DNA from 4 places in the Marinobacter sp. LV10R520-4 genome. Region 4 is predicted to be linked to each of the others. Evidence: predicted binding sites of a transcription regulator. Region 4 holds the regulator's gene; each other region holds the start of a gene.
The links. Region 4 encodes sigma-54, which starts transcription at its own class of promoters, with help from an activator protein. Its sites were predicted from a motif close to ANTGGCATNNANNTTGCTNT; they were not measured.
Positions count from the first base shown of each region.

Region 1: a site for sigma-54 is predicted at 2,119-2,138, ahead of ATG98_RS16615 (flagellar basal body rod protein FlgF). Genes of this name have one in related genera too.
Region 2: a site for sigma-54 is predicted at 1,220-1,239, ahead of ATG98_RS20250 (PEP-CTERM sorting domain-containing protein). Genes of this name have one in related genera too.
Region 3: a site for sigma-54 is predicted at 1,333-1,352, ahead of flgA (flagellar basal body P-ring formation chaperone FlgA). Genes of this name have one in related genera too.

Region 1 is NZ_PDJM01000001.1:3,410,156-3,414,131, forward strand. Features, by position in the region: gene ATG98_RS16605 (flagellar hook assembly protein FlgD) at 15-689, shown strand; gene flgE (flagellar hook protein FlgE) at 714-2,021, shown strand; gene ATG98_RS16615 (flagellar basal body rod protein FlgF) at 2,179-2,931, shown strand; gene flgG (flagellar basal-body rod protein FlgG) at 3,031-3,819, shown strand; gene flgH (flagellar basal body L-ring protein FlgH) at 3,850-3,976, shown strand, end outside.
Region 2 is NZ_PDJM01000001.1:4,179,360-4,183,335, reverse strand. Features, by position in the region: gene ATG98_RS20255 (hypothetical protein) at 1-913, shown strand, start outside; gene ATG98_RS20250 (PEP-CTERM sorting domain-containing protein) at 1,278-1,931, shown strand; gene ATG98_RS20245 (glycosyltransferase family 2 protein) at 2,111-3,043, shown strand; gene ATG98_RS20240 (glycosyltransferase family 4 protein) at 3,033-3,976, shown strand, end outside.
Region 3 is NZ_PDJM01000001.1:3,495,172-3,499,147, reverse strand. Features, by position in the region: gene ATG98_RS16970 (CheR family methyltransferase) at 1-340, opposite strand, end outside; gene ATG98_RS16965 (chemotaxis protein CheV) at 377-1,306, opposite strand; gene flgA (flagellar basal body P-ring formation chaperone FlgA) at 1,517-2,218, shown strand; gene flgM (flagellar biosynthesis anti-sigma factor FlgM) at 2,438-2,758, shown strand; gene ATG98_RS16950 (flagella synthesis protein FlgN) at 2,766-3,236, shown strand; gene ATG98_RS16945 (peptidylprolyl isomerase) at 3,316-3,936, shown strand.
Region 4 is NZ_PDJM01000001.1:364,615-368,590, reverse strand. Features, by position in the region: gene rapZ (RNase adapter RapZ) at 1-639, opposite strand, end outside; gene ptsN (PTS IIA-like nitrogen regulatory protein PtsN) at 682-1,149, opposite strand; gene hpf (ribosome hibernation promoting factor) at 1,234-1,533, opposite strand; gene ATG98_RS01725 (RNA polymerase factor sigma-54) at 1,577-3,109, opposite strand; gene lptB (LPS export ABC transporter ATP-binding protein) at 3,279-3,976, opposite strand, start outside.

The DNA of each region.
Region 1 (3,976 bases), 3.0 Mb from region 4:
GGCGGTAATCAATCATGAGTGCAGTAAACGCAAGCCAGGCAACGGATGTCCTAAGCCAGTATCAGCTGAAACAGCAGTCGGCAAGCGGCAAAGGTGAGCTGGGCAAAAATGAATTCATGGAGCTGATGCTGGCCCAGCTGAAGAATCAGAACCCGCTGGAACCGCAAGACAACGGCGAATTTATTTCCCAGTTGGCGCAATTCAGTTCGCTGGAAGAAATGCAGAAGTTGTCTGGCAACGTAGACAGCGTGATCGGTGAATTCCGTTCTACCCAGGCCCTGCAGGCCTCTGCCATGGTTGGCAAAACCGTGTTGGTGTCGTCGGACTTAGCGATGCTGGGTGCCAGCGGCGAGGTTAACGGAAACGTTGATGTGCCTGCCTCAACCGGCGGCGTACAGGTGTCGATATTGAACGGTTCGGGGGAGTTGGTGCGGCAGATGGATTTGGGTGGCAAGTCCGCCGGTCCTGCCAAGTTCACCTGGGACGGTAAAGACGGCAACGGCAGTGCTTTGCCGCAAGGCTCTTATTACGCAGTAGCTTCCGGGGCCTACCCTGGTGGTTCGCAGCAGCTGGGCACCATGATGAGCGCAAACGTCGACAGCGTATCTTTGGGTAAAGGCGGCTCTATTTCTCTGAATCTTGCGGGCATGGGGTCTATTGACCTGTCGCAAGTTCAACAAATTAATTAATACCGGCGTCAGCAGGGGTGAATCATGGCATTTAACACAGGATTAAGCGGCCTCCGGGCGGCGGCGGTAGACTTGGACGTAACCGGCAATAACATTGCAAACGCCAGTACAGTGGGTTTTAAAGGCAGCCGCGTGCAGTTTGGGGATTTGTACGCCAATGGTTTTTTAAGTTCTGGCAGCGCCCCGGTTGGCGACGGGGTTAGTGTGCAAAGCGTTCAACAGTCGTTTGGCCAGGGCAACATCAGCTTTACGGATAGTGGACTAGACCTTGCTATCGACGGCGACGGCTTTTTTGTATTGAACAATGGCGGCGAGCTGCGATATTCCCGCGCTGGCCAGTTCGGTACTGACAAAGACGGTTTTGTGGTGAACAACCAGAATATGCGGGTGCAAGGCTTTGTTGCAGACGCCGCCGGTAACCTGTCGGGCGTTCGTGACGATTTGCAAATAGCGAGCGATAACCTGGCGCCGCAGCGCACCACCAACCTGCGTACCGACCTCAATCTGGATGCGCGGGAACAAGTGCTCACGGCAACGCCGCCTAATCCTTTCGACCCGTTAGATCCGACGACTTACAATCACGTTACAGCAACCAACATCTTCGACAGCTTGGGGAATCCCCATGAGGTCACGCAGTTTTATACTAAACAAGCTCCAGCAGGGGGTTCTCAGAGCAATTGGTTGTTACACCTGCAGGTAGATGGCGAAGCAGTGGGCGGTGCAGCTGGGTCTACAACGACACCGCCTAATTACGTGCCGTATGAATTGGTGTTTGACCAAAATGGAAATCTGGCCACTGCTAATAGCAATGCAAATGGCGTAATTTCAATCGATAACTGGGTGCCAAAAGATAAGGATTTAAACGCAAATGGAGCGGCGTCTGGGGCCGGCGCGACGTTTGACCTGAATTTGGGTAGCGCCACTCAATATGGCGCCAGCTTCGGTGTCAATGATCAACGCCAAGATGGTTATACCACCGGCCGGCTGTCGGGGCTGGATGTGTCGCAGGAAGGCGTGATTTTTGCCCGCTATACCAATGGCCAGTCGAAATCCCTGGGGCAGGTAGCGTTGGCCAGCTTTTCGAATGCCAACGGGCTGTCACCGTCTGGTGATACAAGCTGGGTAGAAACCTTCGACTCTGGCCAGGCGGTTATCGGTAGGCCCGATACCGGAACCCTGGGGGCGATTCAGTCCAGCTCGGTTGAAGAATCCAACGTAGACCTGTCTGCGGAACTGGTGAACCTGATTATTGCCCAGCGTAACTATCAGGCCAATGCCAAAACCATTGAAACCTCGGATGCGGTCACCCAGACCATCATCAACCTGAGGTAAGCCATCGAGCGCCCGCCAGGGTGCTTTTAACAGAACCGGGCCAGATAAGGCCCGGTTCTGTTTACTCCTGAGCTTTTCTTATTTCGTTGCCACTAAAACTGGCACGACTCCTGCTTTAAGACTGATAACAGTCAAATATCCGGCAGGAGCCTTCCCCATGGACAAAGCCCTTTATATCGGAATGTCCGGTGCCAAGCAGAACATGCTGGCCCAGCGCGCCCACGCCAACAACCTGGCCAACGTGACCACCACCGGTTTTAAAAAAGATTTCGCCCAGGCCCGCAGTATGCCGGTGTTTGGCGAGCATCACCCTACACGCGCCTACGCGATGACGGAACGCCCGGGTACCGATTTGTCTTCGGGCGCACTGATGGAAACCGGGCGCAAGCTGGATGTGGCGATGGAAGGCGACAGCTGGCTGGCGGTGCAAAACAACCTGGGTGAAGAAGTGTTCACTCGCAGTGGCTCCTTGCAGATAGATGTAAATGGCCTGCTGCGATTGGCTAACGGTGAAATGGTGCTGGGCAATGGTGGTCCGGTGGCTTTGCCGCCTTTTGATAACGTTGAGATTGGTGCCGACGGCACCGTGTCTATCGTTCCGGTGGGTGGCCCGCCCGATCAGTTGGTGGAGGTGGACCGGCTCAAGCTGGTAACGCCGCCGCCACAGGCACTGGAAAAAGGCCCGGATGGCTTTATACGTCGCAAGCCCGATCAGGCGGTTGGTGGTAATGAACCAGCCGATGCCAACGCCCGAGTTTCCAGTGGCTTTCTGGAAAGCTCCAACGTAAACGCGGTGGCAGAAATGATTTCCAATCTGCAGCTTTCACGGCAGTACGAAATGCAGGTAAAAGTAATGAGCACCGCCAAAGAAAATTCTGAAGCAGCGGCACGGCTATTGCAGAACCTTTAATAGCACGGGTATCAAAACTTGAAACAACACGCCGGCGGGCGGGAAAGCGGCAAGAATTCGCCGCCATCCACAACAGCCTGACGGTAGGGAGCGATAAAAATGCATCCAGCATTATGGGTCAGTAAAACCGGGTTGAGCGCGCAGGACACCAACATGTCCACCATCTCTAACAACCTGGCGAACGTGAACACCACCGGTTTCAAGCGCGACCGCGCGGTGTTTCAGGATCTTCTGTATCAGGTGAAACGCCAACCCGGTGGCCTGAACACACAGAACACCGAATTACCTTCCGGGTTGCAATTAGGTACCGGTGTGCGTGTTGTGGGTACCGCCAAACAGTTTACACAGGGCAACTTGCAGATAACCGAGCAGCCCCTGGACATGGCGATTAACGGCCGCGGCTTTATGCAAGTGCAAATGCCAGACGGCCAAACCGCCTATACCCGCGACGGTCAATTTCAGCTCAATTCCGATGGCGATGTGGTGAATCCTAGCGGTTACGCCCTGGAGCCCAACATCAACATTCCGGACAACGCCACTAATGTGACCATCGGTCGCGATGGCACGGTGACCGCAGTCACCGACGATCAGGCTGCTCCCATCAACCTGGGCCAGATCACCTTGGTGGATTTTATCAACCCCCAGGGCTTGCAGGCTATTGGTAACAACCTGTTCAAGGAAACCAATGCCAGTGGCGACCCGGCCGAAGGTGAGGCGGGCCTGGCCGGGCTGGGCACGCTGGAGCAGGGTTCTATTGAGTCTTCCAACGTGGAAGTGGTGGAAGAGCTGGTGAATATGATTACCACCCAGCGCGCCTACGAAATGAACTCGAAAGTGGTATCGACTGTTGATCAGATGCTGCAGTTCATCACCAACAATATTGGTTAACGCCGGTTGTTGCCGGCCAGAGGTTTCGCTATGACAGCTAACACCGTTTTTTTACAGTTCCGCCGCAGCGCCAGCGTTGCCATGGTTCTAGTGCTGGCGGTGCTTCAGGGTTGCGCTGCCATGAGCCGGCCCCGCGCCATGCCGGATGACCCGGAAT
Region 2 (3,976 bases), 3.8 Mb from region 4:
GGAGATAACCCACGGGCAGAGTTCTGCTCTTGTGCGTTACGTAGTGAGCAGCTACACAACCTTCAAGCTGATTATGCGCCGCAAGCCCCACTATGTATTCGCTCAGAATCCTTCCGTGGTTCTTAGCGTACTTGTGCTGGCGTGTTCGAAACTTCTTCGTTTCAGCCTGATCGTTGATGCTCATAATACCGGGATACATTATGAAGGGAGATTTAACAGGCTAGTTAATTTACTTAACCGAATAATAATTAGAAATTCGAATTTTATTATTGTAACAAATGAACATATGGCGAACGTTGTCAGTTCTAAAGGTGGTAAGCCGTTAATATTGCCTGATCCACTACCTGTTCTGCCAGCTTCTAAATCAGCAAGTGTTAACGGTTTCATTCGATCTAAAACAGACAAAAAACTAACTGCGTTTTGCATCACGTCTTGGGGCGAGGATGAACCCATTGAGGCCCTGATGGCCGCGGCTGAAATGTTTACGAATTCGATAAATTTTTATTTTACAGGAAATTATCGGAAAGCGATTTTTAAAATTTCGGCAGAGGCTTTACCCGAAAATGTGCATTTGTTGGGCTTCGTCGACGAAGAAGTTTACTTTTCACTTTTGTCAGAATGCAATTTTACTATTGATCTTACGACGCGAGCGGACTGTCTGGTTTGCGGGGCATATGAAAGTGTTTCTGCCGGTAAGCCGGTTTTGCTTTCAGATACTAAGCCTCAGAGGGCGTATTTTTATAAAGGCGCGGTTTTCTGCAGTACTACCTGTGGGGGGATTCAAAGCGGTTTGAATGAGATGTTAAAGGATCTTGATCAGAACCAAGAATCGATTAAGCTCCTTAAAGCTGAAATTCTGGAGCGAGAAGAGCTTAGGCGAGACGGTTTCATTTGCTCTATTACAGGCCCTTAGCGATAACACTTTGCGCTTTTTTTTGAACAGCTGTTTGTAAATGCAAATAAATCGCGCATTGTGCGATCGCGCTGCCGAGCGATATCGAAGAAGAGGTTGCGGCCATAAGCTCCGCCTCTTGCATGCGCCGTGCGACTCGCGGTTCTCTGATCGAAACTGCAAAAGCTAACGGCTTAGGACTTTTTTTATAACTCGCATGTGCTGACGGGTATTTGAGAAGCAGGCACCCTCGGGAAACGCTTCAAAAGCGTCGGTTTTTTTAACAGGCGTGATATCTTTATTGTTCTAAGTGACTGATACAAAAATGGTGGCACGAAACTTGCTTTAAATATTGTCTCATGCTTTAAGTTAGGTGTTAGCCATTATGCGCGTCATTATCTTCACTCTTCTACTAGTTAGTAGCGCAGCTTGCTGGGCGACGCCGGTTACCTATTATTTCCATGGTGTTACTAACGATATCCAGACGACCATAGGCCGCCACGATGCCTTGGTGCCTCTTGTAAGGGATGATGGAATAGTGGTCACAAATGGCGATAGCGTCATGAATGGTGAAATCGTATTTGACCCACAGGCTTGGCGAGAGGGTGCAGGAGGGTCTGGATGGGGTGAGGTACTGTCTTGGAAATATGCTACTCAAGGACTCGACTATTGGGGGCCAGGCTCTGACCCCCCCTTTTATTACCTCCGATTTTACCATAACCGGTTCAGCTACCTCGACGAAGTGCCTGGAGGGGGTTATCGCGGTCCAGATGTGGTCAGCCTAAGTTTCAATTTTGATGCAACACCCTTCGTAAGTGGTCCTGCCCATTTTCCAGTTGAAAGTTTCATAGGTGGTTCCTTCGGTGCTGTGAACGATGATATGTGGGTCAATGACGATTATACTGTGTATAGCATACAAGGGGTGATCACGAAAATGTGGACCAGGCAAGACGCGGTGCCCGAACCCTCTTCGCTTCTATTGCTTACAGGAGGGCTGCTTATGCTTGTTGGCTGCCGGCGACTCAAAACAGTTAAGTAGCTGTGCCGCCGCAGGTCGGTATCTAGCGTTTTATCGGGTGCGACCTTCTCCCCTCTGTCATCATTTAGCTCCGCCAGAAATTGGTATAAAATAGATAGGCTTAGAGAAAAAAAGGGCTGATCCTCCTCGCGGAGGACGTGTTCAAGCCAGAGGAGTGAATCAATTTACATGGAATTAATATGGCTTTCTTTTCAGTTATAATACCCTCTTATAATCGGTCTGGGATGGCTGCTGACGCTGTAAATTCCGTTCTTAGCCAAACTTTCCGAGACTTTGAAATTATTGTTGTCGACGATGGTTCGACTGATGACACTGAGGAAGCTTTACGTTGTTTTAGCGATCGAATCACTTACCACAAGCAGAAAAATTCGGGTGTAGCGTCTGCCCGCAACAAAGGCATCTCGCTGTCGAGCGGCAGTTACATTTGTTATCTGGACAGCGATGATCTATGGCACCCGGAGAAACTGGCTGTCTATAAAAAAGCCATAGATACTACGCCGAACATCGCTTTTCTGTTCTCGGATTTCCACAAGCATGATATAAAGCTTCCAGAGCCTTACACCCTCTCAAACTCCGATATGTTTCCCTACATCTACGACTTGTCGAAGAATCAGGAGGGTAAACTGTTTACTGTTGAAGGTGAGAATCTACTAAGGCTTCTGTTCAAAGGCTATCCTCTATACCCGTCAACTTTCGCCGTGCGGCGAGATGTCCATGACCACTTTAGATGGGACCCCGGTATATTGAAGTCGGAAGATTTTAATTTTACACTTAAGGTTTCACGAAAATACGGCTTTGCTTATCTCAGCCAAAGTTTGACGACGGTGCGTGTTCACGATTCAAATAAATCTGCTGACTTTCTGACAAAAAATAACGTTAACCTGTTTAGTATGAAGTTATATAGAGACCTGTATGTGAAAGAAGATATCCGTCCTCTGTGTAACTTTTATATTTCACAGAAACAATTTGGCATGGGAAAAAGTTACTTAAGGCACGGCCTCTTGAAGTTGGGTGTGGCACACATCTTCCAGTCTCTACTTTATAAAGAAAACTGGAAGCGGCTGGTTAAGCGTGTTTTTACAAAACCTTCGGGGGAAAAACGTGCAGCGTAAATCAGGTGTATTGGCTGCAGGCAATTTCGATTCAAATACCGGTTACGCTTGGAAGTTAATGGAGCGGCTTTGGTGTGAGCTGTCGGTCTTTTATGAAGCGAAGAATTATCAGACCTACGTTGTATTCCCAACGGTTTCTGAAGTCCCTGAATGTTTGATTGATCATAACTGCATCGTTGAACAGGCGGATTTTACGTCCAGGTCTCTCCGCTCGGTAATGCACCAGGCGAGCTACATCAAAAAAAACTCGATTAAGGCAGTCTACCTGACAGATCAGGAAACAAAATCGTTCCGGTTTTTCATCTTCAGACTGTGTGGTGTTCGGGAAATCATTGTCCACGACCACACACCCGGTGTGCGGACGCACCCGGGTTTTCTCAAGAAGCTCATTAAGGTAATTCTTAACAGGTTACCCTTGTTCTCATGCACTGCATGTTTTGCGGTTAGCCCCTACGTTAAGCAACGCCTGATTAACATCAATGGTGTGCCGCCCTCCAAGGTTCATTGCGTGACCAACGGAATTGAAGCAACGAATGTGAAGCCGGGTTTGCGGGAAGAGGGTGAAACTGTAAGGATTGTGACGGTAGGCAGAGCCTCTTACTACAAAGGGATTGATTTTGCACTCCGGGTTATCCGTTCTTTGGTTTATGAGCATGAGTGTCGTAATATTCGGTATGAACTGTTCGGAGATGGGCCGGATCTTGAGACTTTTAAAAAGTTAGCGGCGGAACTTGAGATTGAGCCTTACGTAGTGTTTCACGGCGCGGTGAGTAATGTGGCCGCAAAGCTGGAGACATGCGACATTGCATTTCACCCCTCAAAGGGAGAAGCGATGTCGTTGGCGATATTGGAGTATATGCGAGCGGGCCTGCCCGTGGTTGCGCCTAACAATCCTTCGGTGAGTTCCACCCTGGAACATGACCAGGACTCAAT
Region 3 (3,976 bases), 3.1 Mb from region 4:
AGCAGGCCGCCGACCAGATGCGTAACGGCTGCGGCATCTTACGGTCAGCAAACTCAGGCAACAAAATATCCTGCAAAATGCGGAACGGATGATTATCCCGAAACCATAGAGTTTCGTTGGTGGTCATAGCGTCTATAACCACCTCGCTCAGATTATTGCGGCCCGGACGCTTCAGGCGATCAAGTAACTCCCCAAGAGAGACAAGCTGATTGTCTTCCAAAATCCGGCGTAGCCGGCTTTTCACCAGATACTGTTTATTGTCACCCAGCAGAATGCCGGATGCGTCCTGCAGAAAGGTTTTGAACGCCGCGTATTCCTGATGAGTAATTTCAGATTTCATGCGTTCTCGATTCTAATGGCCTGTGACGTAACACGTTTATTTTCCATCAATAATATCCATAACCCGCTCGGCCAGTTCGTCCGGACTGAATTTCGCCATAAAATCGTCCGCCCCCACTTTCTGAACCATCGCTTTGTTAAACACCCCGCTCAGGGACGTATGCAGCATAATATACAGCTCGCTGATCAGCGGATTTTCCTTACAACGCGCAACCAGTGTATAGCCGTCCATTTCAGGCATTTCAACGTCGGAAATCATCATCGAATGATGATCTGTCGCTTTGGAGCCGTCGGCGGTGATCTCCACCAGATAGTCCAGAGCCTGCTTGCCGTCATTGTGGATAACAGCGTCCATGCCTATGGCTTTCAGGCAACGCTCGATCTGCCGCCGGGCCACATTCGAGTCGTCCACCACCAACACCGGAAGATGGCCTTGAACCCTCTCGGCACTGCGGCTGAGAACACCTTCACCAACGTCTTCCTTCAGTGGAGCCACTTCCGAAAGAACTTTCTCTACATCAATGATTTCAACCAGCTTGTCGTCAATTTTGGTGACGGCTGTCAGGTACACATCGCGGCCTGCGCCTTTAGGCGGTGGCAGAATATCTTCCCAGTTCATATTCACAATGCCTTCCACGCCACTCACCAGAAAGCCTTGGGTTTTGCGATTGTACTCGGTAATGATCACAAAACTGGTGGCCAGATCTTCTTGAGGGATGGCCGGCATGCCAATCGCCATCGCCAGATCAATAATCGGAATAGTCGCGCCGCGTGTGTACGCCACGCCGCGAACCACCGGTAGGCTGCTGGGAATGCTGAACAGCTTAGGGCACTGCAACACCTCTTTTACCTTAAACACGTTAATGCCATACACCTGGCGCCCGCGGAGCCGAAACAATAGCAACTCCAGCCGGTTTTTCCCGACCATCTGCGTACGCTGGTTCACGCTGTCCAATACACCTGCCATAGTTCTTTCTCCCGACGGCCGGGCTAACCGGCACAGTTTTTGCTTTCTTAAGAGTCTTGAAAGAGCAATTTTTCTGACATGCGCCAAAATATCGCTATCGCATGTCAGGTTTAACGGCCAGTGCCCGCAAATCGTGATGCCACCGGAATTATTTTTGCGCAGCACAGCAGGCTTTACCAACACACCGGCAAAACAGGACGCTTTTATATTATGCGCAAACACACTCTTGTCATTGCCCTGCTCGGCCTATGCCTAAGCTCGTTTGCGCTGGCAAACTCTACCGCACATGACATTCACACTGCGGCTAATCTGTTTTTGCAACAGTTTGCCACAGAACAGGCCGCTGCAGGCTATGAAGTCAGCTATGAAAGCGCAAAACCCGACCCCAGATTGTCATTGGCTGCCTGCAGTGGTCCGCTGAACGTTCATTTCAACGGTGATCCCTGGAAGTCCGGCCAGCCCTCTATGTTAATCGAGTGCAGCGGCGAGCGACCATGGCGCATGTATCTGGGTGCTACCGTAGACATTCGCGGACCGGCTTTGGTGGCTAGCCGCCCACTCGCCCGCGGCGAGCGCCTTCGCGCCGATATGTTAAGCCAGCGGACCGTTGTGGTGAATGCCAGCCGCCGTGGGACCATTGTCGAAGCGCAATCAATCATCGGCATGGAAGTTCGCCGGCCCATTAACAGTGGCTCGCTGATTACCCCGAATCTACTTGCGGCACCCGATGCCGTGGAGCGTGGCGACCATGTTATGATCACCGCCAGCAGCGGTTCTTTCACCGTGCGTTCGCGCGGAAAGGCCCTGGCCAATGCGGCGATTGGTGAGCAGGTGTTGGTGGAAAACCTGCAGTCTTCACGAACCATCAAAGGGCGGGTGACCGCGCCTGGCCAGGTGCTGATTCCGATGTAAGAAGCCAACGGAAAGCCAGGCGGCGCTTTTTCTGCACTTTTCGGCACATCCTTGCCGTTACACCACAGAAGCCCTTGCCGCCAAAACACCAGCGGCAAAAACTAGCCGGCCATTTTTTTGTAAAAATATGTTAAAGCTTTTTTGACCGCCGCCGTTACTCAGTCATAGGCCATATTTTGCGCCTCGACCGGCGCAGCACCCAATACAGCAGGTACCAACATGTCCGTTGACTTCAATGGAATCAACCAAAGCCAAATCAACACCCAGCGCCCCACCGCCGATAAAGCCGGCAACGCGGCCAAAACCGCAACGGCAGAGAAGGCCGCAGCCCAAAGCACGCAGGCCCGCGGTGAGAATGTTAATTTGAGCACTCAGGCCCGCGATCTTAAACAGCTAGAGCAGAAACTGGGCGACTTCCCGGAAATGGACGATGAGCGGATCTCTCAGATTCGCAGCGCCCTGGAAGATGGCAGTTACAAGGTAGACGCTCAACAATTGGCCCAGAAAATGCTTGATATGGATAAAAGCATATTCGGGTGAATAAATTATGGCCGCTATTGATGATCTGAAACACCTTCTTGCGCAGGATATCCGCCAGTTGTCTGCTATGGCGGATCTTTTGCGCGATGAAAAAGAACTGCTGTCCACCTCTGACATGAAACAGTTGCAGGCACTGACTGACGAAAAGAACGCCCAGCTGGAGCAAATTCGCGAACGCGCCAAGCTCAAGATTCACGCTTTGGTTGCTATGGGCTTTCGTCCTGAGAGCGGCAATCCTTCCCGCTTTATTGCCGCTGCTGGCTTGACCGAGCTTCACCAGCTTTGGCAACAGGCCGATCAGGCACTGACCCAGTGCCAGCAACTAAACCAGAACAACGGCCGGGTAATGGCCCACATGCAAAAACGCCTGGCCAGATTAAGTGATATAGTTCGCGGTGCTAGCAGCCGGCAAAAACTCTACGGCGCTGGTGGCCAGCATACGGCAGTGTCATCCAGTACTATTCTGGCCAGCGCCTGAAGCGTTAATAGCCTGTTCCGCTTCTCTGCCGTGCTTTAAATCACATTTTTTAATCGCAATCTGCAAAGGTAGCCAGAGCATGCCCGCTGTAAAACGTTTTTTTCCTGCATTTTGCTTTTCCGTTCTGACCGCAACCTGCGCTCTGGTGGGCACCGCTAACGCTGATGATAGCGCCAGCGAATTCAGCAATCAGGATCTGGTCAAAGTGGATGTCATCACCTCCGAAGGCCAATTTACACTTCAGTTGAGGCCAGACGTCGCACCGGACACAGTGGCCAATTTTCTGGAATACGTGCGTTCGAGTTATTATGATGACACCGTATTTCATCGGGTAATTCCAGGGTTCATGATTCAAGGCGGTGGGTTTACCGAACAGCTGCAGCGCAAGGAAACCCGGCCGCCCATCCGTAACGAGGCCACCGGCTCCCTGCCAAACCTGCGTGGCACCCTTGCCATGGCGCGCACCAATGCGCCGGATTCGGCAACCGCCCAATTTTTTGTCAACCTGACCGATAACGACTTCCTTAACCCCAACTCGCGCAGTGCTGGTTACGCGGTCTTTGGCAAGGTTGTTTCCGGTATGGGCGTTATTGATGCCATTGCCAATGTACAAACCGGGTCACGCCAGGGCATGAATGATGTTCCGCTTCAGGCGGTTACGATTGAAAGCATGTCGATTGTTAATTCCAGTGATCAATGATCGGGCCGGCCCTTGCTCATGCTGAAGTAACCTGGCTGAA
Region 4 (3,976 bases):
CTCGATCACCGGCTGGTCCATGCCGGTGAACTTGCGCAGAGAGGTGTCCCAGTGGGGGTTAGGCAGGCAACGCACGTCAAATACGTAGTCTGAATCAACCGGTACGCCGTGCTTGAAGCCAAACGACTGGAACAGCAGCGCCAGTTCCTGATCTTTGCGGCCGACCACCCGCTGTTTGACCATGTCCCGCAACTCGTACATGCCCATGCCAGTGGTGTTGATGTACAGGTCAGCCAGGTTCGACAAGGGTTCCAGCAGTTTTTTTTCCGAGCTGATGGCTTCGCGCAGTGACGTCTGATCGTCGCTCAGAGGATGCTTTCGTCGGGTAGCATGAAAGCGTTGCAGCAAAGATTGCTCGTCGGCGTCCAGAAATATGATTTCAGCGCTGACGCCGGTGTCCTTCAGGCGTCCGTGAATATCTTCGAAATTGGCAAGCTCACCGGACAGGTTGCGCGCGTCTATACTTACTGCCATTTTTTGCAAGCGGCCGGCCGGCTCTTGTGCGGCCGTTTCTTTGGTCAGCGGGAACAGCAAGCCAATGGGTAAATTGTCGATGCAGTAAAAACCTAGGTCTTCAAGTACGTGCAACGCCGTACTTTTACCCGATCCGGAACGGCCGCTGACAATAATCAGTTTCATCGTTAATAACTCTTTAGGTGCGAACGGTCGGAGTAGGACAGATCAGCGTCCGGAGGTCATGCGCTGAAATAGGGTAATGGCATCTTCCGATTGGCGCAGGCGGTCGCAAAAAGCCCGATCGTTGAACTTTTCTGCAAGCTGGCTAAGCAGCTCAAGGTGCTCGCTGGTGGCTTCTTTTGGCACAACCAGGGCAAAAACCAAATCTACCGGCTGGTTGTCAATGGCATCGAAATCCACGCTTTCGCTGAGAGTGATCAGCAGGCCAATAACGTGCTCCAGGCCTTCCAGGCGGCAGTGGGGGATGGCGATGCCCTGGCCGATTCCGGTGGAACCCAGGCGCTCGCGGGCAATCAGATTGCTGAATATCTGAGTGTCGCCCAAGGTGGCGTTATGCAGGTGAATCTGCTCTGCAATAAACTCAAGAACCCTTTTCTTGCTGGACGCTGGTACGTTGCAAAGTGTCAGTTCCGGGGCAAGGATGGTTTCTATGGTCAGGGATGTCTCGCTCATGGGTCGACGGCACTTCCATTAAAAAAAGGCTGCAGCATGGTGTCATGCCGCAGCGCGTGAAGCGTTTACGCGTTGTGTCCGGTGTTAGTTACCATGCATCCGGGACACTTGCTTTTCTTTGTGCTTGAGGATCTGGCGGTCCAGTTTGTCCACCAGAGCGTCAATCGCTGCGTACATATCTTCGGTTTCGGCCTTGGCGTGCAATTCGCCACCGCTGATATTTACGGTAGCTTCGGCTATCTGGCGCAATTTTTCCACCTGCAGAATCACATTGGTGTTGCTAATCTGGTCGAAGTGGCGCTCCAGGCGCTGGAACTTTTCGTTCACGTAATCTTTGAGTGCTTCGGTCAGTTCTACATGATGGCCTGAAATGTTGAGTTGCATAGGCTTCTCCTGCTATTGCATCGGTGTTGTTACATTGGCGCTGCTACACCAGTCGCTTTCTTTCATTAGAGGGAGGTATTTGCAGTGCCTCCCGGTATTTGGCCACGGTACGCCGTGCCACTTGGATTCCCTGTTCCCCAAGCATGGCCGCAATCTTGCTGTCGCTCAACGGTTTTTTGGAGGTTTCGACTGCTATCAGTTTTTTTATCATGGCGCGGATAGCGGTTGAGGAACATTCTCCGCCAGCGTCGGTGCTGACATGGCTGGAGAAAAAATATTTGAGCTCAAAAATGCCGCGAGGTGTGTGCATGAACTTCTGGGTGGTCACCCGGGAGATGGTAGATTCATGCATTTCTACGGCTTGGGCGATTTCCGAGAGGATCAACGGTTTCATGGCTTCTTCACCCTGGTCCAGAAATCCCTGTTGATATTCCACAATACGGGTAGCCACTTTCAGCAGCGTTTCGTTGCGGCTCTGCAAGCTTTTGATGAACCATTTAGCCTCTTGTAACTGATCGCGCATGTAGGTGTTGTCAGCGCTGCTATCGGCGCGCTTTATCAATGAAGCATAGCTGGCATTGACGCGAATGCGCGGTGCAATTTCTGGATTCAGCTCTACCCGCCAGCGATCGTTGCGCTTGTACACAATGACGTCTGGAATGACGTAGTCCGGTTCGGTCCGGTCAATCACATCACCGGGGCGCGGGTTCAAGCTGGTAATCAGCGCCAGTACGTGTTTTAGCTGGTCTTCTTTCAGGCGGCTACGGCGCAGCAGTTGGGCGTAGTCACGGTTACCCAGCAGGCTGATGTAGTGGGTGATCACCATGCGCGCCTGAGCAACCCAAGGGGTGTCTGGCGGCATCTGGTTCAGCTGGATCAGCAGGCATTCCTGCAGGTCACGACCAAACACACCGGGGGGGTCAAAAAACTGCAGGCGCCTGAGTACCGCTTTCAGTTCATCCAGTTCCAGCGGGTCGTCGTCGTGCTCGTCCTGCAGGCCGGTATAAATCTCGGCCAGCGAGCTGGTCAGGTAGCCACGCTCGTCAACGGCGTCCATCAGGGCATGAGCCACGGCGCGGTCGCGGTCGGTCATGGTGGTCAGGTTGAGCTGCCACTCCAGGTGATCGCGCAGGGTTTCAGTAGGCGAGTTGCGGGTTTCAAAATCGTAGTCGTTATCGTCGCCATTGCTGCTGGCCGGTGCCGGCGCCGACTGGTATACGTCGTCCCAGGCGGTATCTACCGGTAGGTCGTCTGGCAGGGTATCGGGGATTTCGTTTTCGCTGGCCCAGTCGGGACCGTTTTCGTTTTCGTCCCAGTCTTTGCTGGTGTCTGGAGAGGTCTCTGCTGCGCTGGCGTCCGAATTTTGATCGTTGTTAGTGTCGGCGTGCGTAGGTTCCTCATCGCCGTGATCGTCGTCTTCCGGTGCTTCCAGCATGGGATTGGACTCCAGTGCCTGCTGGATTTCCTGCTGCAAGTCGAGGGTGGAAAGCTGTAGCAGGCGAATTGCCTGCTGGAGCTGGGGCGTCATGGTCAGGCTCTGGCCCAGCTTGAGCTGCAAAGAAGCTTTCATCACCATTCTTGGAAGTCCATTACTCGATCGGTTGGCGCGTGGCAGCCGCAAAAAAAAGTTGGCTAACCGGGGTTTGCGTTCACAAGCAAGTTCTCTGCCGAGTCTACTAGAGTTCGCCGGGGAATCAACCGATTCACCTTTTACGATGTCACGGTATGCACACTTTGAGGATCTATTACAGCCGGAATTCATTGCCCAGATAGACTTCTTTTACCTGTTGATTGGCAAAAATTTCGGCGGAGCTGCCGGAGGCAATAATATGGCCGCCGGATACAATATAAGCGTTTTCGCAGATGTCCAGGGTGTCGCGCACGTTGTGGTCGGTGATCAGTACGCCTATGCCTTTGTCTCGCAGATGGCGAATGATTTGCTTGATGTCGCTCACCGATATTGGGTCTACCCCGGCGAAGGGTTCGTCCAGCAGGATAAACGCGGGCTCCATAGCCAGAGCGCGAGCAATTTCAACCCGGCGACGCTCCCCCCCAGACAGCGCCATTCCCAAACTGTCGCGGATGTGATTGATGTGAAACTCAGCTAGCAGTTCCTCCAGTTTTGCCTCGCGCTCGGCCCGCTTCATACTTTTTCGGGTTTCCAGAATGGCCATGATGTTGTCGCGCACGCTGAGCTTGCGGAACACCGAGGCTTCCTGGGGCAGGTAGCCAATGCCTTTTCGTGCCCGGCCGTGCATGGGCAGCGGAGTGATGTCCTGGTTATCGATCGTAATGCGGCCGCGGTCAGCCTGCACCAGCCCGACAATCATATAAAAGCAGGTGGTTTTGCCGGCACCGTTAGGGCCCAGCAGTCCTACGATTTCGCCGCTGCGAATTTCCAGCGAGACGTCAATCACCACTTTTTTCTGTTTGTAGCTTTTTG